One region of the Marinomonas epiphytica genome, then DNA from elsewhere that is predicted to be linked to it. Evidence: predicted binding sites of a transcription regulator. Region 1 holds the regulator's gene; the other holds the start of a gene.
The links. Region 1 encodes FNR, which switches genes on or off when oxygen is low (the NO sensors DNR and NnrR bind a similar motif). Its sites were predicted from a motif close to TTGATNTANATCAA; they were not measured.
Positions count from the first base shown of each region.

Region 2: ACYVGZ_RS02025 (cytochrome ubiquinol oxidase subunit I) is a predicted target of FNR. The motif match lies at 9,818-9,831, and genes of this name have one in related genera.

Region 1 covers NZ_BAAGVX010000002.1:105,588-122,224, reverse strand. Annotated here, with positions in the region: gene ACYVGZ_RS01050 (STAS domain-containing protein) at 1-162, shown strand, start outside; gene ACYVGZ_RS01045 (SpoIIE family protein phosphatase) at 176-1,318, shown strand; gene ACYVGZ_RS01040 (UPF0149 family protein) at 1,349-1,987, opposite strand; gene ACYVGZ_RS01035 (RecQ family ATP-dependent DNA helicase) at 2,083-3,840, shown strand; gene ACYVGZ_RS01030 (SprT family zinc-dependent metalloprotease) at 3,827-4,357, shown strand; gene ttcA (tRNA 2-thiocytidine(32) synthetase TtcA) at 4,516-5,352, shown strand; gene ACYVGZ_RS01020 (YfaZ family outer membrane protein) at 5,363-5,932, shown strand; gene ACYVGZ_RS01015 (adenine phosphoribosyltransferase) at 5,998-6,540, opposite strand; gene fnr (fumarate/nitrate reduction transcriptional regulator Fnr) at 6,572-7,324, opposite strand; gene ACYVGZ_RS01005 (alpha/beta family hydrolase) at 7,614-8,201, shown strand; gene tusA (sulfurtransferase TusA) at 8,212-8,445, shown strand; gene ACYVGZ_RS00995 (CBS domain-containing protein) at 8,473-9,063, opposite strand; gene ACYVGZ_RS00990 (hypothetical protein) at 9,105-9,401, opposite strand; gene ACYVGZ_RS00985 (MaoC family dehydratase) at 9,544-9,960, opposite strand; gene ACYVGZ_RS00980 (S49 family peptidase) at 10,074-11,084, shown strand; gene ACYVGZ_RS00975 (hypothetical protein) at 11,148-11,912, shown strand; gene prmB (50S ribosomal protein L3 N(5)-glutamine methyltransferase) at 11,952-12,860, shown strand; gene aroC (chorismate synthase) at 12,868-13,965, shown strand; gene yjjX (inosine/xanthosine triphosphatase) at 14,028-14,576, shown strand; gene yjjG (pyrimidine 5'-nucleotidase) at 14,588-15,268, shown strand; gene ACYVGZ_RS00950 (MFS transporter) at 15,480-16,637, opposite strand, start outside.
Region 2 covers NZ_BAAGVX010000004.1:14,425-27,983, reverse strand. Annotated here, with positions in the region: gene ACYVGZ_RS02065 (ion transporter) at 57-887, shown strand; gene ACYVGZ_RS02060 (O-acetylhomoserine aminocarboxypropyltransferase/cysteine synthase family protein) at 932-2,209, opposite strand; gene ACYVGZ_RS02055 (RbsD/FucU family protein) at 2,301-2,735, opposite strand; gene ACYVGZ_RS02050 (SDR family NAD(P)-dependent oxidoreductase) at 2,800-3,564, opposite strand; gene ACYVGZ_RS02045 (helix-turn-helix domain-containing protein) at 3,815-4,621, opposite strand; gene ACYVGZ_RS02040 (Na+/H+ antiporter NhaC family protein) at 4,842-6,245, shown strand; gene ACYVGZ_RS02035 (aspartate/glutamate racemase family protein) at 6,255-6,953, shown strand; gene cydB (cytochrome d ubiquinol oxidase subunit II) at 7,209-8,222, opposite strand; gene ACYVGZ_RS02025 (cytochrome ubiquinol oxidase subunit I) at 8,222-9,628, opposite strand; gene ACYVGZ_RS02020 (ATP-binding protein) at 9,979-11,880, shown strand; gene ACYVGZ_RS02015 (sigma-54-dependent transcriptional regulator) at 11,870-13,237, shown strand; gene ACYVGZ_RS02010 (KAP family P-loop NTPase fold protein) at 13,382-13,559, opposite strand, start outside.

The sequences.
Region 1 (16,637 bases):
ATGAGCGAAGTAGAGTATTTAGACAGTGCTGCCTTAGGTATGTTACTTAGTATGAAAAAGGCGGTTGGTGAAGATTGTCATATTGAGCTACGGGGTCCGAACAGTTTCATTAAGGATATTTTAATGATCTCTCGATTCGACAAACTCTTTACCATCTCTTAAGTAAGGACTACGAATGAAGTTATTGTGTGTCGACAGCGAACCGGTATATCGAGAAATTGTCGCTATGTGCGCGCGAAATGCTAACTTAGATGTTCATACAGTCTCTAACTATCAAGATGCTATTGAAAGTTTTTTAGGTTGGCAGCCAGACATTGTTTGCTTAGACTTCCTAATTCAAGGAGGCAGCGGTTTAGATTTAGTTAAGGCGCTTAAGTCATTAGCTGGGGACTTATATGTCCCTATGATGTTCCTAACTTCCCATGCTTCTGATTCGGTTATGAATGCCTGTTTCCAGGCTGGAGCAGATGATTTTATTTCCAAGCCTTTTAATGAAGTACTGTTCAATATTCGTTTAAAAACACATATTCAGCACGTCAACCTCATTCAAGAAATGTATCAGAAGAATAAAATTCTGACTTTTTATCAAACCCGTAATGAGCGTGAGTTAGATATGGCTCATCAAGTGTTGGATCACATTTTAAACAGCAATGAAGAGCAAGACGATAATATCGCCATCACACGCATTTCAGCTGCTAGTTTTAACGGTGATTTAGCGCTTACCAAAACCCGAGCTGATGGTGGACGTTTAATCTTCATTGGTGATTTTACGGGGCACGGTTTATCCGCTTCCATTGGCGCATTACCTGTTGCGCAAACGTTTTTCGATGCAGTGAATGAACATATTGAAGTGCGCGGTATCGCTAGCAAGCTTAACCGTACCCTAGCCAGCGTCCTTCCAGATTACATGTTTTGCGCTGCTTTCCTTATACATGTTGACGCTTCTAACCAAGTGCATTATTGGGGGGGGGGGATGCCTAATGCGTACATTCTTCGATCCTCAGGGGAATTAGAAGCCTTGTCATCACAACATATGCCTTTAGGGGTGTTAAGTGATGACGAATTTGATTCTGAGTTAGGTGTTGCCACTTTAGAGTCTGGTGACACATTAACCATTTTATCTGATGGGGTCGTGGAGTTACTCAACAAACATGAAGTCATGCTAGGTAGCGAACAAACCGAAAAACTACTGCAGCAATCTTTTGGTGATGGCTTACTTAGTGAGGGGCAGGAAAAGCTTGAGTCTGCATTATTAGCTTACTCGAAGGATACCGAGCGCAAGGATGACATTACTGTATTCTCAATGCGCGCTTCCTAGTGCACATTGAGGAATAGATTGAATTTGGCTTTATTTACGTTTTGCGCCTTTCTTTTTGTTGTTTTTGTGTTTGTTCGTAGGTCGTTTATTAGCCGGCTTTTTCTCGGGTTCAGTCCTCAAGACCAAAAATAGATCAGTCACCACTTCTGGAATTTGGTTGATGCAGGATTGAGTAAGTTTTTCACTGTCACGTATCTGAACGACTTCTTCGTCATCGAATAAATCAGAAGCCACCATAATAGGGAGCAGTAATTCTGCGACAACTTCTTCTTTATCGCTTTCAAACCAAGCTGTTTCTGTTAAGAAAACGCCTTCCATGAAACCACTGGCCCACTCTTGTAACTCAGATAGCTCTTCACCATCCCCCATTTCAAGTTCACAAGGGATCACAAACTCATCTTCTGACTCTAGCTCTTTTTGAATGTCTACAAACAGGCGAGAAATTAACTGGGTGATTTTTAACTGTTCTTTTTCAGAGGTAAAATTAGGTGTCTCTTCAAAAATAACTGGCAGCCATTTCTGTTGGTCAAGAGAGAAAGGGCAAATGGCGAGTGCGGTTAAAAAACCGTGGGCCATCACAAAGTTTTGACACTCTTCATGCACCTGATCAGAGTCTAAGAAAGTTTCCAAAGTATCAAGTTCAAGATCATCAAGTGGTTGGTGTGCCATGTGTTGCATATCCTTAATTAATTTTTGTCATTATTCTATCCAAAAAACCGCTAAAAATCGATGCACTATGGACTGGGTTAAGGGATAATTCTCATATGAATGATTTGCAGTATTGTCTCGATAAACTAGGGTATGAGCAGTTTAGGCCGTTTCAGCAAGAAGCTCTAGATGCCCTAATGGCAAAACAAGATGTACTTTTGATTGCTCCAACTGGCGGGGGCAAATCTTTGGTGTATCAAGCCATAGGGTTAATGAGTGCAGGAGTAACAATCGTTGTCAGCCCTCTTATTGCCCTCATGGAACAGCAAGTTGCCAAGTTGAATAAACGGAGCATTGCTGCTGCCTTTATCCATGGTAACTTAAACCCTGGCGAGCAAGCTGACTTAATTCAATCAATACGTAATCAGCATATCAAACTTTTATACCTATCCCCTGAGAAACTGATTCAGGCTTCGACCATTGGGGTATTAGAGAGCATCGATGTTTCCTTGTTTGCCATTGATGAAGCTCATTGTATTGTGCAGTGGGGAGGTCACTTTCGGCCCGAATACCAGCAGTTGGGCAAGTTAAAAGAGCGCTTTCCTAAGGTGCCGGTTATCGCCTTGACAGGCACTGTTGGTAAACAAGCGATTACCAGCATTAAGGAATCTTTGTCGATTGAAAGCAGTGTGACGATCAGTGATGGCTTTAATAGAGAAAACATTAGGTTAAAAGTCGCGCAAAAACACAAAGCCAAACAACAGTTATTGCACTTTTTACATTATGACGTTCCAGGTCAAAGTGGCATTGTTTATTGTCGCTCTCGGGCAAAAACAGAACAAATGGCTGTCTGGTTGGAAGAACTAGGGTTCCACTCTTGTTGCTATCATGCTGGCATGACAGAAAGTGAGCGCGCTCAATCTCATCGTGAGTTTGAAACGCAGACGGGCCGAATCATGTTCGCTACCACTGCTTATGGAATGGGTTTGGATATAAAACATGTTCACTTTGTGGTTCATCTAGATTTACCAAGCAGTCCTGAGTCCTATTGGCAAGAAGTTGGGCGAGCAGGTCGTGGCAAGACAAAAGCTCAAAGCCTGCTTCTCTATGGCCTGCAAGACGTATTAAAACTCATTCAGTTTCATCAGCGCCAGAGTTACAAATCCCATACTGAAACCAAAGCACTGTATGAATTTTTGCAAATTATTGAAAGTAGAGGTTGCCGCAAGAAAAACCTTTTGGAGCACTTCAATGAAAGTATTGCTGAATGCGGGGAATGTGACCGCTGTTTAACGAAAAGCTCAGAATATAATGCAACTGTTGCTTCACAAAAGTTGCTTTCCTTGATTTACTACACCAAAGGTTTAGCGCCCATCTCCGCACTTATTCAGGTTCTTCTTGGTAAAGACACAAAAGCCGTAAAAGCAATTCAGGGCCAGAAACTCAGTTTATTTAATAAAGGAAGAGAGCTTACACAGGTCCAATGGAAATCGATAGCAAGGTACCTCATCGCCTTTCAATACCTTGAGGTCCAAATGGAACCTAAGACCATTTTCTTCTTAAACGATAAATCTCGTCTTTTACTACAAGGTAAAGACCAAGTGCTACTTTCGCAGGATGGTTTTTACCCTTATTTAGAAGAGTCACAAATTGATAATGATGCGCTTATATGGCACCAACTAATGGGGTGGAAGCAAGATAACCCAGAGTTAGTTATGAGCGATAAACAGTTAAAAAATATATTTCAGCATAAGCCCAATAGCATTGCCTCTTTAAGTCGCTTAACGGGTTTGGCTCAGTCAGCCATTGCTCCATTCTGGACACAGTTGGAATCCATCATAGTTAGGGCGGTGACAAATAATGAATCGCGCTGAACCATTACAGATTCCTTTAGAAGAAGTTACTAGGCTGATTGAAACAAAGGTGGCCAGTTGTTTTGATCAAGCCGATGATTTTTTCAAAGGGCGTTTTCGTCGTCCTACAGTTAGTTTAAAACAAAGAGGGCGGGCTGCTGGCACGGCTTATCTGCATACAAACCAAGTGCGTTTCAATCTTTTTATGTTTCAGCAAAGTCCAGAAAAATTTTTGGCGGAAGTGGTTCCCCATGAAGTCGCTCATATTATTGTTTATCAAATATATGGCTCAGGAGTTTCCCCTCACGGTCAAGAATGGCGCGCGGTAATGAAGAAGGTGTTTGATTTAACGCCAGCTAGAACTCATGATTTCGATGTGCCGCCACCTAAGCAAAGCTTCACCTATCAGTGTGGCTGCCAAACTCATCTATTCACAAAAAGGCGTCATAATTACGCCCTTCAGGGACGTCAGTACATCTGTAAAAAGTGCAAACAGCCCCTGGTTCAACTTACCGAGAGTCAGAACAGAAGCGCTTAAACCTAACACGGTTAGCTATATCAAATGAAATAGTAAGAAAGCTAGGAGCAAGATTCGAATTTACAGCTTCTTTAATGGCTCGGCCTGCATTTTTAATGCGATGTGCTCCTGCTTATAGTAAAATAGTCGCATTTAATTTAACTCGCGTAAGAAATTTAATGGATCTTTCAACACAACCTAAAGCCAAACTTGAGCTTAACAAGTTACAGAAACGCCTTCGTCGTTTAACAGGGCAAGCTATCTCCGAATTCAATATGATAGAGGATGGCGATAAAGTCATGGTATGTTTATCTGGCGGTAAAGATTCATATACCATGCTAGATATTTTACGAAACCTTCAAGCAAGTGCGCCGATTGACTTCACTATTGTGGCGGTTAATCTAGATCAAAAACAACCAGGCTTCCCTGAGCATGTACTGCCTGAGTACCTCGAAAGTATTGGTGTTGATTACCATATTTTAGAACGTGACACTTATAGCATTGTTAAAGAGGTAGTACCTGAAGGTAAAACCACTTGTGGTTTATGCTCTCGCTTAAGACGTGGCTCGCTATATGGTTTTGCTGAAGAAATTGGGGCAACTAAAATCGCCTTAGGCCATCATAGAGACGACATACTCGAGACCTTCTTTTTGAATATGTTTTTTGGTGGCAAACTAAAATCCATGCCTCCCAAGCTACTAAGTGATGATGGTAAGCACGTTGTTATCCGCCCTTTGGCTTTCTGTAAAGAATCCGATATAGAAGCTTTCGCAATCGCAAAGGGCTACCCAATCATTCCATGCAACCTATGTGGCTCTCAAGAAAACTTACAACGCCAGGTTGCAAAAGATATGTTACAGCAATGGGAAAAAGACTATCCGGGTCGTACGGATACCATGTTCACAGCCTTGAAAAATGTTGTACCATCTCACTTAGCTGATACAGAATTGTTCGATTTTAAAAGCCTTACTCAGTCTGACGAGGCTTTTAACAAATTAAATATTATTTCATTATAGGATGAAGGAAATGGCAAATTTATATAAAGCCCTTGTTTTGGGTGTTGGTGTTTTAGGAGCGTCTTTTACCTATGCGTCTAATGCCAGCATTAATATGACAAACGATCGTATCAATGGTAATGCCAATATTAATTTAGGAAGCTTTACTGCTAGCGCTGGCGGTACCTATGATGAAGATGCTGATGCAAGTACCTTTTATGTTGGTTTAGGCGTTGAAGACTCAGAAGGGGGCAGTGGTCCTTTACAAGCAGGTATCGGCACACGCTTTTATGTTATTGATACAAATACGGAAGATGATGACAACGATCTTGCTTTAGCTCTTGGTTTAGGTGGTTGGTATCGTTATACGCTACCTCAAGCAAACCGTTTGAGCATATATGGCTCAGCGTATTACTCCCCTGAAATTTTGTCTATCACCAATCTACATCACACTTACACTTATGAGTTGCGCGGTGAGTACATGACGATGCGTAATGCACGTGCTTTTATTCGCTACGGTAAAACAGTTATTGTCTTTGATGATGGTGGTCATAAAGAACTGAATACAGGGCTTTCTGTTGGTGCTAGTGTCGATTTTTAATTCCTAAATGAGACATAAAAAAAGGTGGCTAATTTAGCCACCTTTTTTTATACAAAGGGATGTATTTATTCGCCTTCATACGCGCATAAGCTAAACACAGGAATATTAGCTGCACGTAGTTTTTCACTACCATCAAGGTCGGGTAAATCAATGATTGCAGCCACTTCTTTAATGTTTGCACCTTGGCCAGTTAACAAGCTTATCGCTGCAAATAATGTACCACCAGTCGCAATGAGGTCATCAAATAGTAAAATATTTGCACCTTCGCTAACGGCGCCTTCTTGAATTTCTAATTCTGCTTCACCGTATTCTAATTGGTAAGATTCAGAAATTGTTTTACCTGGTAACTTACCTTTTTTGCGAATCAGAATAAGAGGTTTTTGCAGCTCATAGGCTAATACTGCTGCAACTAGAAAACCACGGGCGTCGATGCATGCAATATGGGTAATATCCGCGTCTATGTATCTGTGTATATAGGCATCAACCACCATTCTCATGCCTTTTGGATCACTAAAGATTGGGGTTATATCTCTAAAGCTGATACCATCTTTTGGCCAGTCTTCAACGGTTTTGATTAATGACTTAATATAGAAATCATCGTAGATCATAGTGTAATAGTGCCTTTAATAAGTGTCATTTTTACGGCATTTTAGCACATTCGTCTGTGATACCCACGAGTTTTTGGATTTTTGCCAATTCAATAATGGCAATCTCTTTACCTTCGACCTTAATTAAGCCTTGTTTGTGAAAACGAGTGATAACGCGGCTGACGGTTTCAACCGCTAAACCAAGGTAGTTGCCTATTTCATTTCGAGACATAGATAAGCGAAAAGAAGTGGCAGAATAGCCTCTTTGTTCAAAACGATTAGATAGGTTCAGTAAAAAAGAAGCAACTTTTTCTTCTGCATTTTTTTTACCTAAAAGGACCATCATTAATTGGTCATCACAAATCTTACGACTCATGAGTTTAAATATTTGGCGTTTTAATGAAGGTATACTGGAAGATAAGCTTTCTAAACGATCAAATGGAATCTCGCACACCGCAGTGCTTTCTAGCGCCTTAGCAGAAACAGGATAAATATCCTTATCAATGCCACTCAGGCCAACTAGCTCACTGGGACAGTAAAATCCTGTTATTTGCTCTTCACCCGCATCGGTCAGTTTAAAGGTTTTGATCGTGCCTGTGCGAACGGCGTAAATAGACTCAAAGGATTCACCTTGTTGAAAGAGTATTTCGCCTTTTTTTAGCGATTTTTTACGTTCTATAATCTCTTCAAGCAGGCTAATGTCTTCTCCAGCAAGAGCAATAGGGAGGCATAAAGAGCTCAAACTGCAATTTTGACATTGAGAATGAAGGTGATTGTGAGGCTTTGACGAACCTGCAAATGACATTGCATTTCTCCGTTAAACTTGTGCGGATTAAATGGCTAAATCGATAGCCTATTATTAGCGATACTAATGATAAGCTAGTGTACAATATTACACCTAGACAGGGCTATCAATATGCTTAAAGACTTTTGCTTTTATGTATTTTGTCTTACAAAACAATAATTTACTAAAATCCGTTATCTCTCTAGAAATTTTGCTCAATACCGCAAAAACTGGCTTTAAGTCTTAAGAAAAGACTTGAACAGTCATGTTAGAATAGATTTTTTTAATCTTTACTTGGTATCTCTCGCTCATGGCAAATCTAGTTAAACTCTCACATGGTGCAGGCGTTGGCCACCTTAGCGAAAGCTTGCGGCTGTTAACAACCGCCTTACGAGATCACTCTTTTGAGGTTGTGCCTTATACTTTTGATTACATGAAAGAGCAGGAGCTGACCGGTAAAAAGCGTCCTCCTAATAAATTCGACAGCTTGGTTGAAGAGTGGCAAAGCAATCTAATCAAGGAAGATGACGAGAACTACATTCTAGCAGGCAAGTCTATGGGGGGAAGGGTGGCGACACAGCTTACCCATCTCTCTAGTGTGAAAGGTGTTATTTGCTTCGGTTTTCCATTTTACCCAGCTGGCAAACAGGAAAAGCACCGATTATCATTTCTTGAAAACATGGAATGCCCTTGTTTAATAATTCAGGGAACCAGAGACACAATGGGGAACTTCGATTGGGTAAATTCTCAAAGCCTTCCTAAAAATGTAGAAGTGGTATGGGTTGATGGGGCTGACCACGATTTCAAGCGCCTTAAAAAGCACAATAAAAGCATAGAAGAAACCATGTCTGAACTGGCAATTACTGTTCACGAATGGGTCAAGAAAACCTTTAAATAAGTTGAGTAAAATGAATCATAACGAAATTTTAGATGCAAAAGGGCTTTACTGCCCTGAACCTGTGATGATGTTGCATGTGAAGATACGGGAATTGGCTCCTGGAGAAGTGCTCAAGGTTCTGGCAACTGACCCCTCTACCACGAGAGATATCGCCAAGTTTTGTAACTTTTTAGGGCATTCATTGGTTCAGCAAGAAGAAGCGGATGGGGTTTACTGTTATTGGATTCAAAAAAAAGAGGCTTGATCAGCCTCTTTTCTAGATTGAACTCAATTAAGCGACCTTTTGTCTGTCTCGTGTGATATAGCCTTCATTCACCTTTTTATAAACGGCAGCAAAACTTGATGAGCCAACATTAATGTCGATTTTTAATCTTCTCGCAATGTCGTTAGATGAGATTAAGCCGCAAATTTGTTTGCTATCTTCATCAATGATAAGCAGATGTTGAAATTGATTATTTTTTTGACTAAAAAGTAATGATTCAATATCGGATTTACGCAAAGAGGTGTAAGAGAGCGCCAGTAGATCCTCTTTATTGCGCATTAAGTCAGCAACTAAAATGTCTGCTCTTGCAACACCTTGCGCTACTTTCTTCACAAAAGCCTCATCGCTTAAATCTTTCAGACTGATGATGCCTTCAAAGCGATTATTGGCATCCACCACTACCTTCATTCGAACGTGCTCTTTTCGCATTAAACGAACTAATTCTTCTGCACGGGTATTGGACTCAATGAGCCTAGGAGCAACGGTTTTAAAATCGGTAAAGACCGATAAAGCAGAGCTGTATAAATCAGTATTTTCAACAAGTACAGGAAAAGTCAGTTCATTAGTATTTTTAGTAGAAACATAAGTTAGCGTTTTCATAAGAAAATCCTTTAATATCAATTGAAATTAATAACAACGAATTAACTGAAAACGATTGGTGGAGCTCTAGCTTGTTGGGTATTTGAGGTATTACTTGGCTTAAAGTAAGGCCAGTATAATGCTGCATTAGCAGTCTTTAGAATGCTACTGGATGAGTAATCTATGGGAATTAATGAAGGTTCGTCACCTTCAACATCTGTAGAGGGAAGCTCGAGTAGGAGTTGAGGTGCGGCATTGTCCAGCCAGTTTGGCTGATCAATCTTATCAAAGCTTGTTGCTTGGAGGCTGGATGAAAGGGCGCTTATCAATAGAACAAGCAATAACGCACTTAATCTCATGTTGCCCCCTTTGTCTCTATCTTTTAAACATACTCAATAATATAGGCTCATCCATAAGAAAAGCCTAGACCTATTTTCCATATGCTTAACATTTGCACGCTAAATCCAGAATGTTACAAACTATGCATCTAATGATATTGGTCTAACCAGGGATCATGATGGTTGCTTCACCCGTTACTACGATTTTGCCTTCACATTCACAAACGGTTTTTAGGGTGACTCTACGGCGGCGCTCGTTAATATCAGAAACAGTCACTCGTGTTGTCACTTCCTGACCAATATAAACGGGTGCCCTGAATTTTAAACTTTGATCAAGATAGATACAGCCAGGCCCAGGTAATTTAGTGCCTATGACGGCAGAAATAAAACCGGCGGTAAGCATGCCATGGGCGATAGGTTTTTCAAAACTAGTGTTGGCAGCGTAGTCTTCGTCTAGGTGTACAGGGTTGCAATCACCTGTGACCTGAGCAAAGAGCTGCACATCGTCTTGGCTTACAATACGAGTTAGCTCAGCACTTTGATCTAGGGTTAATTCATTGAGTTGTATACTCTTTGTCATGCTAGTTCCTTATTAATAATTTGCCTCTATGTTACACTTTTAAGCCATTTTACTTAAGCAGATTAAAGGGAAACTGCCTTTTAAATCTTTTTCCCTATCAGTAGGATCCGGTAATGAGTTGGACAGAGCAAGAAGATCAATTACAAGCAGACAAAACAGCAAACGAACAAACTTCAAAAGAGATGCTAGCAACACCTGAGGCGGATCAGTCAAAGCTGTGGCAATTACTGGAAGATACGCTCAAGGATAGTATTGTCGAAAAACGTCGTGCACGGCGCTGGAAGATTTTCTTTAGACTGTCTTTAATGGTCATCATAGTTGCCGCTTTGATTGGTGGTTTCCTTGCCCAAGACCTTGATGAGTTTGTTGATGCGACACCTTCTGTTGCGGTGATTCCTATGCGAGGAGTCATTGGTTCTGAGCAAGATATAGACTCAACGGAGTATGTGCAAATCATTAACGAGGCTTACAACAATCCGTACACCCAAGGCGTGTTGATTCAGCTTAACAGTCCAGGGGGTAGCCCTGTACATTCTGGCATTCTTTATGATGCCATTTCAGAAAAAAGGGCAATGTTCCCAACTATACCTGTCATCGTGATAGTCGAAGACATGGCAGCTTCTGGTGGTTACTACATTGCCTCTGCAGCAGACGAAATTTACGCCAATCAGGCCAGTTTGGTCGGTTCTATCGGTGTTGTGTCTGCAGGGTTTGATTTTACAGGCTTGCTTGATAAAGCCGGAGTTGAGCGACGAATATTCACCGCTGGGCGCAATAAGGCTTTTTTAGACCCTTTTAGTGCCTTAACGGATGAAGCAAAAGAAAAATGGCAGAGTGTTTTAGATGAGACGCATCAGCAATTTATTGCGGCTGTGAAGTCAGGAAGGGGCGACAGATTAACGATCGACGAAGATGTGTTCTCTGGCCTCGTGTTTACAGGCAATGCCGCTGTATCAAACGGTTTGATTGATGGTATTTCCAATACTAATAAGCTATTGCAAGAGCGCTTTAATACAACAAACACTGTTGTTTACCAACCTTATGAAGAATCTTGGCGTTCTTTTGCTAAAGAGTTGGGCGTTGAGTTAATGGACAGCTTTTTGCTCAAGCAGAGTTTGCACTAGCGATTAAGTAACAATAAAATAATTAAGATACTTTATTTATTTAAATTACATTTGGAATTTTCAATGGCGCGTAAAGCTAATATTTCAAAAGAAGAGATACATCAAGCTTGTTGGGAGTTATTAGAAAAAAACACCTTCCCCAATATTCCTAGATTAGCTAACTACTTTGTAGAATTGGATGGTCGTAAATGTTCCAACACCACCTTCATGAATGCCATTGCAGAATGGGAGGAAGAATATAAGCTCCAACAGCAACACGAACTTGCTGAGCTTGAAGGCTTATTAACACCTTCTATAGAGCGCTTTAATCGAGAAGTGACGAAACTGATTGGGACACTTTTAGAAGAGAAGGAACGTGATCTTGAGCAAACACAACTCCTTAAGCAACAAGCTACCCATACAGGTCAGCTTTCATTGGCGAGTGCCTTATGTGAACTTCAAGAAAGTTATGAGTATCTCCAAGAGAAACATCTCATCGCAGAACAACAGCTCAAACAACGTACTCTTGAGCATCAACAAGCCGAACAGAAAGCTAATGATGCATTAAATCAAAATCGTGTTTTATCCCGTCAACTTGAACAAGCGGATGAGCAAATTAAAAAGTTGAATCTGTCAAACAGTCAGTATCAATTTGACCTCGCAAAGCAAGACCACAAAATTCAATCGCAGCAATCTGAATTAAGTGAAAAAAAACGACTCATTAGCACGTTAGAAGAAAAATTAGAGCAAGTTAAGAAGTCCGATAATGAGGCTTTTAATGACAAACTGAATGATATACAGAATCAATTGCTGGATCTCAAGCGTAGCAATAGAGGATCAGAACAATAATGGGTATAATGCGCAAACCTTTGAGAGACATGAGTTAATATGAGCCGCTCGCAAACCGCAATTAAGGATTTAATATCCATTAAAGATTTCCTTCGCTGGACTTATTCGCGTTTCAACCAAGCTGAACTTTTCTACGGCCATGGCACTGATAACCCTTGGGATGAAGCCATACACCTCGTGTTAGGAGGTTTAAAGTTACCTCTGGATTTCGACCGGGATATGTTAGATTGCCGGCTGACGCATAATGAAAAGAAACAGTTATTAAAATTAGTTGAGCGGCGCATCAAAGAGCGCCAACCTTTACCTTATTTATTAGGTGAGGCTTGGTTCATGGGACTTAAATTCAAAGTAACTCAAGACACCTTGATACCTCGTAGCCCCATTATGGCTTTAATCGACAGTGAGTTCTCTCCTTGGCTCAATCACTACCCAGCTCATATTCTTGATATGTGTACAGGCAGTGGTTGTATCGGGATTGCTACTGCATTAATGTTTGAAGATGCTCAAGTAGATCTTACAGACATAAGCACGGCCGCACTGGACGTAGCACAGCAAAATGTAGAGTATCACCAGCTGGCGGATCGAGTAGATTGCATCGAGTCTGACATGTTTGCAAACTTAACCGAGAAAAAATACGATCTAATTATCTGCAACCCTCCTTATGTTGACCAAGCAGACTATCAAGAAGCCCCTGCAGAGTTCCATAACGAGCCTCAATTGGCATTAACCTCTGGCTTTGATGGATTAGATTTTACTCGCCGCTTTTTAACACAAGCTGCACACCACTTAACTGACAATGGCATTGTGGTTTATGAAGTAGGCAACAGTGAAGTAGCATTACAAGCTGCATACCCTCAGGTTGAATTTATGTGGGTAGAATTAGAAGCGGGCGGAAATGGGGTGTTCGTTTTAACCAAAGAACAATTAAATGCATTAATAGAAGAGTAGACACACTATGTCTGGCAACACATTTGGAACTATCTTTCGTGTGACCACGTTTGGCGAAAGCCACGGTTTAGCTTTGGGAGCCATTGTAGATGGTTGCCCGCCAGGAATTGAAATCAGTGAAGCGGACTTACAAAAAGACCTGGATTTAAGAAAGCCTGGCACCTCTAAGCATACAACACAGCGCCGTGAACCTGATGAAGTAAAAATCCTATCTGGCGTTTTTGAAGGCAAAACAACCGGCACACCGATTGGCCTGTTAATCGAAAACAAAGATCAGAGATCGAGAGACTACGGAAATATCGCAGACACTTTCCGACCAGCCCACGCAGATTATACTTACGACCAAAAATATGGCTTTCGGGATTATCGCGGCGGTGGCCGTTCTTCTGCCCGTGAAACAGCCATGCGAGTTGCAGCTGGAGCAATTGCTAAAAAATATTTAAAGCAAACTTTCGGCATTGAAATACAAGGTTACCTATCTCAGTTAGGCCCAATCAAACTGGAAGTGAAAGACCTTAGCCAGGTTTATGAAAACAGCTTTTTCAGCCCAGATCCTGATGCTATCCCTGAACTAGAAAGCTATATGACAGCCCTTCGCCGTGAAGGGAACTCCATTGGTGCCAAGATCACCGTGATTGCCCGCAATGTTATGCCGGGACTTGGTGAGCCGGTATTTGACCGCCTTGATGCAGATATTGCTAAAGCGATGATGAGCATCAACGCTGTTAAAGGGGTAGAAATTGGTGATGGCTTTGATGTCATTGAGCAAAAGGGCAGCGAACACCGTGATGAAATGACTCCAGAAGGTTATTTGTCTAATCATGCTGGCGGCATCTTAGGTGGCATTTCTTCAGGCCAAGACATTGTCGTTAATATGGCACTGAAACCAACTTCCAGTATTACAATACCTGGTAAGAGTATTGACCGTTCAGGACAACCCATTGAAGTCATTACCAAAGGCCGTCATGACCCATGTGTGGGTATTCGCGCCACACCGATTGCGGAAGCAATGCTGGCACTAACCTTGGTGGATCATCTAATGCGCCACAGAGCTCAAAATGCCGAAGTGTCGTGTCCCACGCCGGTTATTAATAGCCAAAGATAAAGCCTAATACGGTTACTTAAAATGCCACTTTTTAGTGGCATTTTCTATTTTAAGAGTGAATTATGACCCAAATCATTAGAGTCTGTGTGGGCTCCCTGAACCCAGTGAAAATAAACGCAGCGAAAGAGGCTTTTAGCACCTTGTTTGAAGGTAAGAAAGTCATTACCCAAGGCATGCACGCTCCTTCCAACGTTGCAGAACAACCTATGTCGGCAGAGGAAACAAAACAAGGGGCAATCAATAGAGCTTGGCATTGCCAAAACTCAGATGAGCAAACACAATTTGATTTCTACGTTGCCATGGAAGCAGGTGTAGATTGCGAAGAAAAGGGCGCTTATACCTTTGCCTATATGGCCATCATTGATCAGAACGAGCAATTGTCAATTGGTCGAACCGCCAGCTTGCCGTTGCCTATTAGCATCTATCAGCGCCTTAAATCTGGTGAAGAATTAGGGCCAGTAATGGACGATGTATTCGGCACAGACAATATTAAACAAAAAGGCGGCGCGATTGGTTTATTTACAAATAACCATGCTACAAGGGGCTCCATTTATCAGCAAGCCATGATTCTGGCGTTAGCGCCTTATTTACATCCTGAACATTATTTATGAGTAACTATAATATGAAGTATAAATGGATTCTTTTTGATGCCGATGAAACCTTGTTTCATTTTGATAATTTTCAGGGCATGAAACACATGATGAAGGATTATGGAATTGATTTCACACAGGCCGATTTTGAACAATATCAGCGAGTAAATAAGCCGTTATGGGTTCAATATCAAAACGGTAAAATTGGCGCAAAAGAATTACAGACACAAAGATTCAGCGAATGGGCCAAAAAACTCGGTACAGATGAACTGAGTTTAAACAGCGCATTTTTAAATGCAATGGCAGAAATTTGTGAGCCCATTGAAGGCGCAAAAAACTTACTAGAGTATTTACAAGAGCAACAAGTCAACATTGGCATCATTACCAACGGCTTTGAACAACTGCAAGAGATACGACTGAACAAAACAAATTTCGGCCAATACATCGATATTCTAGTTATTTCTGAGCTCGTTGGTTTTGCCAAACCCGATCAACGAATCTTTGAATTTGCTTTGAGCAAAATGGGACAAGTAACTGCAGAGCAAATACTAATGGTTGGTGATACTTTAGAGTCCGATATATTAGGGGGCAATCAAATGCAATTTGATACTTGCTGGCTCAATGCGAAAGACAGACTGAATGACAGCGAAATAAAACCAACAATAGAAGTGACACACCTGGATCAACTAAGAGAATGGTTAACTCAGCATTAATAAAAACGCCGTTGTAGTGCAGCGGTTTCACTCTTACTATTTCCGATAAATGTTATTATCGGAAATATAGTGTATATTAGCTAATTGCAAAGTTTCTTCCCATGTTTCCTAGTTTTTATCTAAAAACCGCTATAAGAAACCCATTGCTATGCTTAAGCAAGTTTCATTGCAGCTCCGCATGGTACAGAGCTGCAAAACAAAACCTATCAGTCTAAGCTGTTACCTCTGTTGGTCGTTTCAATTTATTAATCCAGACCATGATTAAACCAATCAAGGATAACGCCGCTGCCGTAGCTGGAATCCAACTAAAGCTAAAACCGAGACTTATCACTAAGCCTCCAAGTGCAGCACCCAATGCATTTCCAAGGTTAAAGGCACCAATGTTCACAGATGATGCTAGGCTTGGCGCTGCAGCTGCGATCTTCATCACTTGCATCTGCAATGGCGGTCCACTGCCAAAAATCACTGTTCCCCAAGCGAGTATGGTTATGCATGCTCCAACAAAGCTGGTTGCCGTAAAGCTAAACAAAAGTAACACCACCACTTGCAGGGTTAAAAATACGAATAAAGCTAAATCTGGCGATTTATCAGTTACTTTACCACTTATGAAGTTCCCTAGCGTAAACCCTATGCCAGTTAGCATTAACATAATGGCAATGCCGTTATCACTGGTATTAGCCAAAGTTTGCATTATAGGCGCAATGTAACTGTATAAAGTGAACATAGAGCCTGCGCACATCACTGTGGTCGCGAAGGCTCTCAACGCATCCGGCTGCATGATAACCTTAAGTTCACTTCTTACATCTACTTTGTCTGCTCGCGGCATGCTTGGTAGGCTTTTCTGTAGTCCTAGCATGGCAACCACACCTAACACGGCTGTCACAGCAAAGGCCATACGCCAATCAAACGTTTGCCCTATCCATGTGGTGATTGGCACGCCAATAATATTGGCGATAGTAAGCCCCAATAAAATAGCGGCCACTGCAGAGCCCTTTTTATGATAAGGAGCAAGATTCATCGCCACGACCGCACCAATACCAAAAAAAGCACCATGCGATAAACTGGTGATAACCCGAGACACCATTAGAGTTTCATAGTTGAATGACAAAGCAGAAACGGTGTTGCCGACCACAAAAATAACCATTAACGCCAATAATGCGGTCTTATGACTATAACGATTCAAAAATAGCGTTACGACCGGCGCTCCAACCATAACACCAACGGCATACGCACTGATGATTAGACCTGCCGCAGGAATGGAGACATTCACGCCATCCGCTATAACAGGTAGTAGGCCCATGGGCATAAATTCTGTTGTTCCTAAACCAAATGTTCCTAAGGCGAGAGCAAAAATCCCCCACTGATAAGC
Region 2 (13,559 bases), on a different contig from region 1:
TTGAGCCACTTAATATGTCGCTTTCTTGTAGATTGTGACAATTAGGTGTTTAGCAAATGGAAACGACGCATTCGAGCCGTCTTTTTAATGTGATGAAGCGCGTTGAACGCAGCGTGTGGTTTCAGGGTTTTATTATCAGTATTATCATCATTGCGGCGTTAACCGTGGGTGCTAAAACTTACCCATTACCCGATGGCGTAGAGCTGGCGATCAATTATCTAGATAACTTTATTACCCTGTTTTTTCTGGTGGAAATCAGTTTAAGGTTCATCGCATGCGACGACAAACTGCGCTTTTTTAAAGACCCTTGGAACATTTTCGATACGGTAATCGTAATTGGCAGTTTGGTGCCAGTGTCAGATACCGAGATGATTCTCGTGGCTCGTTTATTGCGAGTTTTTCGGGTCTTACGGCTTGTTTCCATTATCCCTGATTTACGCTTCTTAATTAACGCATTACTCAAAGCGATCCCTAAAATGGGTTATATCGCCCTGCTGATGTTTATCATTTTTTACATCTTCGCTGCGGTGGGCTCTATTTTTTTTGAACGAGTTAATGAAACCCTTTGGGGGGATATTGCCGTTTCTATGCTGACCTTGTTCCGAGTCGCCACGTTTGAAGACTGGACCGATGTAATGTATGAAACCATGGAAGTTTACCCCATGAGCTGGGCATTTTACTTAGTGTTTATTTTCTTAACAGCCTTTGTGTTTCTAAACATGATGGTGGGTGTGGTACTGGATGTCATGACCCAAGAAACAGCGGCCAAAGAACACGATGTGCAAGAAAACAACCATGCTGAATTAATGGCGAGCCTTACTGCAATGCAGCAACAAATTCAGAGCTTGCAAGCCCAGCTAGATAAAAAAGAAGATAAGGACAGTTAAAAGATGAGAGAGCCCCTAGGCCAGAGTGACCTAGGGGTGTTTCCTTAAACGCTTACTTTGTCTAGGGCTTGGCTAATATCAGCGATGATGTCGTCGATATTTTCAATTCCCACTGAAATACGAATCAGGTCTTTGCTGACCCCTGCTTTACTCAATTCTTCTTCATTCAGCTGACGGTGAGTCGTGGAGGCTGGATGGCAAGCCAAGGATTTAGCATCGCCAATGTTCACCAAGCGTAAGATCATTTCTAGGGCATCGATAAATTGTGTGCCTGCAGCAAGCCCACCTTTAATGCCAAAACTCAATACGCCAGATGCTTTACCACTGGTAATACGCTCACTGAGTGCTTTGTATGGGCTTTCAGGTAAGGCGGCGTAGTTTACCCAGCTTACTTTTTCATGTTGCTGTAAGTAAGCAGCCAGCTTTTCTGCGTTCTGACAATGGCGTTCCATACGTAAGCCGAGCGTTTCTAACCCTTGCATAATCAAGAAGGCGCTATGAGGCGATAGGGCAGAACCTGTGTTGCGTAACGGCACCACACGGCAGCGGCCAATGTAAGCAGCTGCTCCTAATGCTTCGGTATAAACCACGTCATGGTAGGACGGGTCTGGCTCATTCAACATAGGGAAACGTTCTTTGTTCGCGACCCAATCGAACTTGCCAGAATCGACAATGATGCCACCCACAGTGGTGCCATGGCCGGCAATGTATTTGGTTAGTGAGTGCACCACGATATGAGCACCCAGTTCAATTGGGCGGCATAAAAAGGGAGTCGCCACTGTGTTATCTACAATTAATGGTAGACCGTGCTTTTCAGCAATGGCTGCCAAGGCTTCAATGTCGACAACATTACCTGCTGGGTTGCCAATAGACTCACAAAAGATAGCACGAGTGTTCTCGTCTATGGCTGCTTCAAAACCGGCAAAGTCATCCGCAGATACCATTCTGGCTTCTATACCGCGGCGAGGAAAGCTATGGGCAAATAGATTGTAAGTACCCCCATAAAGCTGACTGGTACTAATGAAATTTGAACCCACATCACAAATACATTCTAGGGCATAGGTAATTGCCGCCATGCCTGATGCGACACCTAACCCCGCAATACCCCCTTCCATAGCAGCAATGCGCTGCTCAAGCACATCTGTGGTGGGGTTCATGATACGAGTATAAATGTTGCCGGGTACTTTTAAGTCGAATAAATCTGCACCATGCTGTGTGTCATCAAACGTATAGGATGTTGTTTGATAAATAGGCACAGCAGCGGCTTTGGTGGTTTCTTCCGATTTGTATCCGTGATGTAACGCAAGAGATTCAAGTTTCATAATTCAGAGTCCAGTTCTTGTTAATGTTGTTATGGTAACGCTCATATTACAAAGCTTGGGGGCAAGTTTAAAATTATTCTTATTCAAGTTGTTAGAAGTGATTCTCTTCTGCCATTTTCACCACGCCCACCGTGAGAATGATATTAGCAAAGCGTCTTTGTTCCCCAGTTTGGATGATCAAGGTAGTAGCTGGGTCACGAATTTTGTCGTAGAAGTCCCAACGTTCTAATTCATTCCACTCAATGTCTGGCATGAGTGCTTGATAAGTTTGGTGAATTTCAGCATTGGCTTGGGCGGGTTTTTCCATCAAGGTAGCACTTTGTACCGGGCAAATTTCCAGTAGCCCTTCTAAAACGGTCACAGCATCAAGTAGGCCTGGGCGAAAATTAAGAAACACGGTCGTGGCATTGGGACCTTGCATAGCACCTGCCGCTAAATTGGCATCGGCAATGACGACCTGTGCATAATGGCCAGACTTGGCCAGCGCTTCTAAAATGCTAGGGTGTATAATTGGAGTGGTTAGCATGGGGATCTCGTTAATAGGTAAGAAGACTAAAAGCGAAATACCGCTTTTAGTCTTTAAAGGTTGGTTACATATTGAAAACGCCGCCGTTTATGTCTAGCGTTGCACCAGTAATGAAGCCATCGTATTCAGATGCTAAATAAGTGACCGCGCGAGCAACGTCGTCGGGTGTGCCTGCTCGTTGAATAGGGATGCTGGCAGTGGTTGCGTCGGCAGATTCTTTTGTTGTGTGAGTATTGTGGAATGACGTTCCTAAGATCAAGCCCGGAGCAACGGCATTAACACGTATTCCTTGCGCACCCAGTTCAGACGACAAAGCGCGTGTAAAAGTAAGAATAGCACCTTTACTGGTTGAATAAACCAATGAGCCAGGGTGACCCCCTTTACGGCCAGCTAAAGATGCTAAGTTAACGATACTACTGTTTTCGTTCTGAGCTAAAAATGGTGCTGCGGCACGGGTAACAAACATCATAGAAGTCATATTGATGTCCATGACTTTGTGCCAAAACTCGGCGTCCATTTCGTTCAAATGGCGGCGTGCTACTAATGAGCCTGCATTGTTAATGAGAATGTCTAGGCTGCCTAATTGCTCTACTGTGTCTTTCACCAGTTGTTCTGCTTGGTTCTCATCGGTAAGGTCGCCGCTTAGTGCAACCCCATTTTGACCTTTGCTTTGAGCGTATTTAACCAGTTCGTTGGCGGTGTCTGAGCTGGAAAAATAATGCACAGCGACATTAGCACCACTATCAACTAGGTGTTTAGTGATGGCCTCGCCAATTCCTTGCGCGCCAGCGGTAATGAGTATGTTTTTGCCTGCTAGTTTAGAATTCATTGTATCCCTCGTTATCTTTATTTTGATAATACAATATTATAAAAAATCCTTGTTATCCAGCTCAAACGCCTTTATGGGTTAAGTAGTCGAACACAAATCAGGCGTTGCTGAGCCGCATTTGAAATGGCTAATCCGGTAGCCCACTCATGATCAGCTTTAAGGTATAGGAGGTCATAATAATGGTAAGGGAACCATAAGAGAGCTCTATTGTTCATGGCCTTTTGCTAGGGAAAGGCAATTCGTGTAGTAGCTAATTCTTTGCACGAAACTGCCAGTGCTCGTTATTTCCCTTATTATTAACTAGCTCTATGATGGAGGGATGAATTTCAGAAGTGCTTGGGTCGTATAGCTGGCATGAAGATAAAGCTTGCTTTACAGATACCTTCTCACCTAAGTATTCCATTACGACTCTTGAACTACATGGCATTCTGTCGTCGTCTGATGAAACCCCCATTCGTAAACCATGCAGCATGCGAATGCGATTCTTAAATTCAGGGTATAAAATGGTTTGGGTTATCTCATTCATAGTTAGTGACTCATAATCCATCATAAAAATACGGTCTGATAAATAATGAGCAATGCCTAAATATTTGCAGTGGTATCTCTCATTCCCGCTTTTATCCGTTAATCGCTCAGTCCTTTGGTAGAGTATTTGGTGACCTTGTTTAGTAAAATTTACTAATGATTTTAAAATCTTGCCTGGGCTACTCATAGAGTAATAGTACTCATAGTAAAAGCCTACGTACTTCTCTAGCTCCTCACTGGACTTGTTATCTAGGTGAGCTAAATGCTGAGCAACTTGATTTGCAGGACTACTTTCCCTTGGCGGAGTGCCTTGTACTAATAGGCGAAAGTGGGCGTGTGGTAGTTGTAACTCATGCTCTGCCACATTAAAAAACTCACAGATCTTCCTTAAGGTATTGGCTGCAGGTCGATGTCGGCCATTCAAATAGCGGTTAAATTGTGATCGACTTATACCAAGACGCTCGCAGACTTCACTAATAGATTTATAGTAACTACATAAAAGTCGTAAATTTAACGCGATGTCTTGATTCATAGTCGGCCTTAAGAAAAATGTCTAATGTTAAGCATATCAAGGCAGGTCGCTTGAAACAAAGATGCAAATAGGCGTAAAAAGTGCGCCAATATGCGCCAGTTTGGCTTCAATTGGCAAATGTTTCTTCTTTTCTTCATTTGATTAACTAAAAAAACAGCTGAGGTTCTCAATTCCTGCTGTAACGCTTTTTATTAATGCAAGAACAGAAAGAGGAAAAAGTATGGAGTCAAAATCAGAGTTAAAGTTTTACGGTGGCCCTTGGCTGTCGTTTTTACCCATCATTAGTTTTGTCAGTGTGGCGATTTATGTGGCCACAGCGCTTGAGGAAGCCACGATACAAGGTATGTGGGTTGGCATATTAGCAGGCTTGTTATTGACCTTCTTGTTTGCCAAAGATAAGTCTTTATATGCCGAAACCATCATGAAGGGTATGGCCAGTAAAGTGGCCATTGCGCCTGTGGCAGCTTGGATCTTTGCTGGTATTTTTGCCACCGTTTTACGTTCTTCAGGTTTGGTCGATGGCGTGCTGTGGGCTGCGTATCACACAGGAGCGACAGGTACAGCGTTTGTCGTGGTGAGCTTTATTGCTAGTGCATTATTTGCAACAGCTGCAGGTACGGGGTTCGGAACAATTGCAGCAGGTATGGGCGTACTTTATCCAGCAGGCGTTTTACTCGGCGCAGACCCTTTGCTGATGGCAGGAGCGATTGTTGGGGGTGGTGCTTTTGGTGATAACTTAGCTCCTATTTCGGATACCACTATATCGTCGGCTGCCAGCCAAGGCACGGATATTGGCGGTGTGGTACGTTCTCGTCTCAAATACTCAGCGACTGCTGGGGTGGTTACTCTAGTATTACTTGTGATCTTTAGTCTTACTCGTTCTGGCGTTTCAGCGGATGTGCCTTATGAAGTGCTGGCTGAACATATGGATCCGAAAGGTCTGTTTATGTTGATCCCTGCCTTTGCGGCTATTTATGTCGCTATGCAAAAGGGCGATGTAATCTTTGCGACAACGGTCGGCATATTATTAGGCATGTTGGTGGCCGTGGTGACTGGCTTAAATACATTTGATGGCTTTTTATCGGTCGAAAACGGCGCCTTGATTAACGGCGTGGCGGGTTGGATGTCAGACTTATCTATTCTGGTATTACTGCTAGCGGGCGGCATTCGAATCATGCTGGATGGTGGTGGTAGCGACAAGCTTATTGAAGGCTTGAAAAGCTATGTTAAAACCCCGCGTGGTGCCGAGGCTTCTTCCGCTGGTTTATCCCTATTCCTATCGGCGGTGATGAGCATTAACGCACCAGCAATCCTTGCAGTCGGTTTGTCCTATGCCAAACCTGTGGGCGAGCGCTTTAAGCTGCACCCTTACCGTCGCGCCAATATTATCGACAGTATGGCTTGTACTTTAGTGTACTCACTACCTTGGTCCGCAGCCTTGTTGTTTGCGTCAGGTTTGTCTGCAAAAGCTGCGGAATCCTTCGCGGGTGTACCAGCGTTAAGCCCAATAGAAATGACACCTTGGATTCTATACGCCTGGGTCTTGTTGGTGGTGATGAGTGTATCCATTGTTACGGGCTGGGGTCGCAGCTTTGTGGATGATCAACAAGCGGCAGGGAAGTAGCAGTCAGTGATGAAGCAAGTAAATCGAGCAAAATTAGGCATTATCACAGGTTCTGGTCCTGAAGCGGGTGTGGATATGTGGCAAAAGATTCTTGCCGCGAATAAACATATGCTGCAAGGGGCCTTTCAGGGAGACTTAGATGCACCAAGGGTAAGTATTATCTCTGAGCCTCAGCTTGGCCTTTCCATGGAGCTAGAAAAGAACGATGCCATAGTTTGGCAAAATCTAGCAAGGGTGGCGCAACAACTGTCGCAAGAAGTGGATTACTACGCCATTGCCTGTAATACCCTTAACTATTATCAGCCACAACTTGAAGCCTTGGGGTTGGATGCAAAGCTAGTATCTTTCGGTGATGTTCTAAAGCATAAAATACTGGCGGAAGGTTATACTAAAGTCGCTTTATTAGGTTCTGATTCAGTGACCAATCTTGGTATTTGGTCACCCTATAGTCAACTTAAAGAAGTGGTAGAGGTAGAAGTACCTAAGGAAGACAGCGGTTTACACCAACTTATTTATGATGTGAAAACCTACGGCGGCGAACCGGCTGATATAGTGGCGCGTTTTTCTAAGTTGGTGAATGAACTTGATGCCGATGTGGTATTGCTGGCGTGTACTGAGTTACCACTTATTCCGATAAAAACTCAAAAGCAATTGATGGATGTGACGGAGCTGGTGGCTGAAGAAATGGTGGCGTTGTCCTTAGCATAGAACGCTTTTGATAAAGCCTATTTAGCTAGGTTAAGTATGAAAATGAAAAAGGGCGAAGCGAATACTACGCCCTTTTCTTGTGGATAAGGTTTGCGATTACAACCTTACGGTAACACCTTGAAACCAAGTTTAAGTAGGTAGGACATACCAACTAAACTGACAAAACCGAGCAGATACAAGAGCACAAACCATTGCCATGACTTTAGCGACTGGCATTTATTCCGCCATGTTTGGCGCCGAAAGATAGACGGCATGCTAATACCCCTCCTGATAGTCTTCTACTTTTCCTGAGAAAACACGATAGCCCCAAATGGTATAAGCACAAATCAGCGGGACGAAAATACACACGCCAGGTAATAGGAACAGCAAGCTTGAATCTGGCGAAGCGGCGTCCACAAAGGTTAATTGTCTAGGAATGAGGTAGGGAAATAACCCTACAACCAAGCCTGCAAACCCCAACAAGAAAAGAGCTGAAGCACACCAAAAAGGGCGACTTTCCTTGGCGTGATCATGGTGTGGTGTATGCGCATTTAGGTCTTTCCACACATAAATAGCGGCAATCACGGTGAGAGTAGGTAAAGGCGATAAAAATAGTAAGTTGTACCCACTGAACCAGCGTTCACGGATTTCTACTTCATTGATCACTGTCCATAAACTAACGGCAATCATTGCCAAAACGGTTAAGACCAAAAGGCGTTTACCCAAATGCGCCGCATGTTGTTGAATCCTTCCACGGCTCTTCATAAACAAGTAACACGCGGCCAGCAAGGCATACCCTGCCATTACGGCAAAGCCTGTTAAAATAGAAAAGGGTGTTAACCAGTGCAAGCTAGACACACTACTGGTGTCTAACGGTACACCTTGTACCAAAGAGCCTAGCAATAAGCCTTGGCAAAAGGCTGCAATGGCGGAGCCTGAGCTGAAGGCTAAATCCCAATAAGGTCGAGAGGTGTCGGATTTAAAGCGATACTCAAAAGCCACACCACGGAAAATTAAGGCAAACAGCATCAGCATAATGGGCAGGTAAAAAATAGAAAGAATATCACCATAGGCCGCTGGAAACGCCGCAAATAAGATGACGCCACCAAACACTAGCCAGGTTTCATTGCCATCCCAAACGTGTGAAATAGAGCGCATTAAATGGTCTCGTTCGCCATCCTGATTAAACCAGGGGTAGAGAATGCCAATGCCTAGATCAAAGCCGTCTAGTAGGACATACATAAAAATGGCGAAGCCTAAAACGAGGAAATAGAAAAAAGCCAAATCCATTATTGCTCTCCTTCTTTATTCTGTAGTGTCTTAACCCAAGCTAAGGCATACCCTGGAGCTTTCATACCAATTAATTGCTGCTCTAACGCTGCCATACTTGGGGGGCCTTTCTTGATCAACTTCCTCATGAAGTAAAGGTAAACACCAAACAGCAGGGTGTAAATCACCACGAAGGCGATTAAGGTAAATAACACGCGTTCTGCGGGTAGTGGTGACACTATTTCGGATGTGCGGACCAAATCGTAGACGATCCAAGGTTGCCTACCGATTTCCACAACATACCAACCCGCCAGCACCGCAATCACGCCTGCTGGTGTAAATAAGCTGACTAAAGCGAGGAAAGGTTTGTTTTCAAACAAGCGGTCTTTGCGGCGTAATAGTAAAGCCAATACCGCAATGCCAAGCATGCCAAAGCCAATGCCTACCATGATACGAAATGACCAAAACACCAAAGGCACATTTGGTCTGTCTTCAGGTGGAACCGCTTTTAAGCCTTGTACTTCACCATCCCAAGAGTGCGTGAGAATCAAGCTACCAAGGTTGGGAATGCCCACTTCGTAGTCGTTGGATTCGGCTTCCATGTTGGGCATGGCAAATAACAGCAATGGCACATTGGCTTCTTTTTCCGGCCAAATGCCTTCCATAGCTGCAAGTTTAGTGGGTTGATGTTCTTGCACGTTCAAACCGTGCATGTCGCCAACCCAAGCTTGTAAAGGAGTAAGTACTAAAGCGAACCACATGCACATGGATAAGCCTTTCTTAGCGAACGGTATATGCTGTTTTTTCAACAGGTAATATGCACAAATACCTGCCACAACGAAGGTTGCCGTGATAAACGCCGCCATTAACATGTGGGTAAATCGATAGGGCATGGAAGGGTTGAAAATGATCGCCATCCAGCTTTCTACTTCAAACTTGCCATCGACGATTTTGTAGCCCGCGGGTGTTTGCATCCAAGAATTTGCCACTATGATCCAAAAAGCGGAAATCCAAGTGCCGACCATGACCACAATGGTCGAAAAGAAATGCAGTTTACGACCAACGCGTTGCCAACCAAACAGCATAACACCAAGAAAACCTGCTTCCATAAAGAAGGCGGTGAGCACTTCGTATGCCATGAGAGGCCCTAGAATCGCCCCAGTCATTTCAGAGAATTTAGAAAAATTGGTGCCAAATTCATAAGACAAGACAATGCCAGACACCACGCCCATGCCGAAGGTGATGGCAAAAGGCTTGATCCAAAACTTGGCCAATTGAAGGTAGTACGGATTGTGTGTTTTCAGCCACAAGCCTTCCCAGATTGCAATTAAGGTCGCAAGACCAATCGTGATGCTGGGAAAGATGATGTGGAAACTCACCGTAAAGGCGAATTGAATACGAGACAAAATAGCGACGTCGAGATCCATAACCATTCCTAGTAAAAGTTGAACGTTAAAAAGACAATTGATGGTTATTCGTCGTTCTTGATGGCGATGGTGCGCATCTGTTGAAACGCCAAAGGAAAAACTGCCAAGCCCACAATACTAAAAAGCGCGATGGCTTCCGTGAGAAAAAAACTCATGTTCATAATGTCTGCCCCATTAAGAAGTGAAAGGATGATATAGGTCAATGTATTAATAAGGTTTATAGCAAACGAGAGGCCAGTTTATTGATGCTTTTATCTTGTTGATTTTTAAAGAATAAAATTTACCTTTGCGTATATTGTAAAAGAAGTTTACGATTCTGACTTATTTTTGGTGTAAACGAGGTTTACAGTTTGACCCTTTCATTGATGTTTGAAATTGCCATGTTAGTGTCCAGTGTCTGCGGCATATTGGTCGCGGTTTGGCTTTTATGGCGAGCGAAAAAGCAAGGTGATTTACAAGCCTTAGCAGGCTTTGCCATCATGATGGCGATTTGGTGCTTTGGTCACGTTGCCTTGTTTCAAGGTTTTGAAAACCTTGGCATACACATTATTCTTGCCAACCCCCTCATGCCGACCTTCTTCCTGCATTTCGCCATTGTGTTTGTGAACACTGGAGCCGCAAAAGAAGCCATGCTCGACCGACTTCATAAGGCGTTACCTTGGTTTTACGCCATCAGTTCTGCTGTTGTGTTGCATAGCTGGTGGATTGGCGCGGGCGATGCTATAGGTGCATTCGACGCACGTTCTTTTTTCGTTTTTACCGATGCAGGTGCAGGGAATCTTGCGTATACCGTTTTGGTAGGGGTCTTGGCTCACGGGGTTTTACTCTTTGGCTGGTATCGCCATTCGGGCAATAAAAAGCGTTCTATCCTAGCCATGTTTGGGGTGGGCGCTTGGGGCTTGTTGCTAGCCACCAGCTTTGTGTTTCCATCCTTTGGGATGAGTTGGTTTCCTTATCCTATGTTGCTGTTGCCAAGCTATTTGTTACTGCTGGTTTATGGCGTGGTGCGTTATCAAATTCTATCGGTGAATGCGTTTGCGAATCGGGCTTTGCTGTGGCTCGCCATGATGCTGGTGGTTTTGTGTCTGATTGCCGTCATCAGTGTGGTGTCTGGGCGGCTGGGCTTGCAAGCCCTAGCAGACGTTCCAAGCTGGCAATTGTGGCTTTACTCTTTGCTTCTTTTAGTGACGACTGCTGTGATTTACCAGCCTTTGAATCGGTTAATTTCTCGTTTGATTTACCCAGGCGCCATGTTGAATGAGCAAGTGTTGGAAAACTGGTCAAGCCGTTTAAAAGAAGCCCAAGATTGGCCTGCTCTTATTTCTATTGGTGAAGGTCTGTTGTCGGAACAAATTCGTCGCACGGTTCAGATTAAAATGCCGTTTAGTCGCCAAACAACAAAAAGTGATTTGGCTATCACACTGGCACAAGATCAAAACGGTTGGCGTTTTACCTTGATCGGTTGGGAAGACGCCAGCCCGGGAATGCGTTTAACCGCGGAAGTGTTTGCTTCACTTTATGCGAACAACTGTGGCTTGCTGGATCGGTCTCTTGCCTTGGCTGCCGCAGAACGTAAACGACTGGATGAACAGCATCTTGTAGAGCTGGGTGGTCTGTCTGCCGCTATGGCTCATGAATTACGTAATCCGCTTAACATTATTGCTATGGCGGCTCATGAAGCGCCGGAAGAAACACGCCGTTATATTCAAACTCAATTGCAAAGGGCTGATCGCTTGGTCAGTGATATGTTGGTGTACTCCGGCAACTTAATATTGCAACCAAATCTAACGCCCTTGGCCGCTTTGGTGAACAGTGTGTTAGCGCAATCGCAACTAGGTGATACTCAGGTACAGGTCGATATTAAGCCCGAGCTAGAGCTAGAAGTGGATTACCAACGTGTACAACAGGTGTTTATTAACCTGATTGATAACGCAATGTCATTCCTTAGAAATCAAGAGGCAAGTCAGCTTAGTATTTGCGCTCAACAACAAGCTGGGCAGTGTGTGATTCAGGTGCAGAATAATGGCCCAGCGATTGATGATTCATTAGACAGTGAGACCATATTTCAGCCCTTTGTGAGCAAGCGTGCTGGCGGTAGCGGTTTGGGCTTGGCGATTGTGCGCCGAATCATTGATGCTCATGGTGGGCGTATTTATCACCGTACCGATACGGATTGGCCGGTGACCTTTGAAATTGTTTTACCGAATCAACAAACACAAGAGCATAAGCAGGTACAGCAGCATGCAGAATAAAATTTTACTGGTGGATGACGAACCTGCGTTCCGAGAATTGGCTGGACGTTGGTTGGCAAAGCAGGATTACCATGTCAAAGCGGCTGGGAGTTTAGAAGAGGCTCGTGAGGTGATTAGGCACTTTGATGCGGATTTAGTCTTGCTGGATTTATCCATGCCACCGCATTTTGACCCTCAAGTGACGCTAAATGCGATCCCTGAATTTGAAGGGCGTCCAGTCATTATTATTACAGGTAATGCTGAGCGAGAATTGGCCTTGAAAGCCATTGAGTTAGGTGCATGGGATTTCATTGCAAAACCGGTTGATCCAGATCTACTGGCTGTTGTGGTGCGCCGTGCCATTACCAAGACCACCCTAGAACGAGAACTCTCACAACTCAAAAACTCCACACAACAACCCCAAGGCGCAGGGTCTTATATTGGGCACTCCGCAAGTTCACAAAAAATTCGTGCTTTGATTGAGCGCATTGCACCGACCGATGTGCGTGTTTTGGTCACGGGACCATCAGGAACAGGGAAAGAGGTGATTTCACGTACCCTGCACGACTTGAGCCACAGAGCCAGCAAGGCGTTTATCTCGGTTCACTGTGGGGCGATTCCCGCGGACTTATTGGAAAGTGAACTCTTTGGCTACGTAAAAGGCGCCTTTACTGGCGCGGAAAAAGACAAAATAGGCTTGTTGAGCCTTGCGGATGGCGGCACCTTATTCCTTGATGAAATTGGCGAGATGCCCTTGCCTATGCAGGTAAAACTACTTCGAGTATTACAAGAAGGCACCTTTTTTCCTGTGGGCGGGCGAGAGCAAAAACACATCGACATTCGGGTTGTTTCTGCCACCAATGCAGATTTACTAGCTAAAGTAGAAGAGGGCAGTTTTCGGGAAGATCTGTATTACCGAATCAAAGGCGTGAACATTGAAACCCAAGCCTTATCAGAACGCTTGGAAGACATTCCAGTATTGCTGCAAGCCTTTCTTATGAAAATACAAGCACAACAATCTAAAACGCTTGAGCTGACGCCAGAAGTCACTCAATGGTTTCGAGAGCAAACATGGCTTGGCAATGTACGAGAACTGAAAAACACCCTAGAAAGTGCTGCCTCTATTTGCCCTACAGGGCGCATTACTCTGGAAGACATTCAGCTGCTTTACCCTAATGATAAAGCGTTCAGCAAAGCTCAACCGATTAACGGTTTACCCATAAACGACGCAACACTTGATGAGCAAGTACGAGATTTAGAAATACGACTCATACAAAACGCCTTAGAAACTCACCAAGGAAACCGCACCCAAGCCGCCAAACAACTCGGTATTTCACGGCAAGGGTTGATCAAGAAAATAGAAAGATATGGGTTGTGATTAAGTTTGGGTTGCTAGAAAGGCGCGTTTGATTTGGTGGGCTAGAAAGGAACATAGCACGTTCGCTCCACGCGCAAGCGCGAAAAGTCGCTGAACTGTGCTTTGTTCCTGTCTAGTCAAGTGTTTGTTTTTAAAGGCACATACTTAAATGTTATCTGAATTGCCATCGATCCAATCTAAAGCAGAAGCTAGTTCGACGTAGTCTTGGTATTGGAAAGGTGTAATATCAGTGTATTTTTCCATATCGTATAGGTGTTTAAAATAGTTAATGGCAATATCAGAATCGGAGGATAAGTCTTCTAGAGACTCCATGAAATTATGG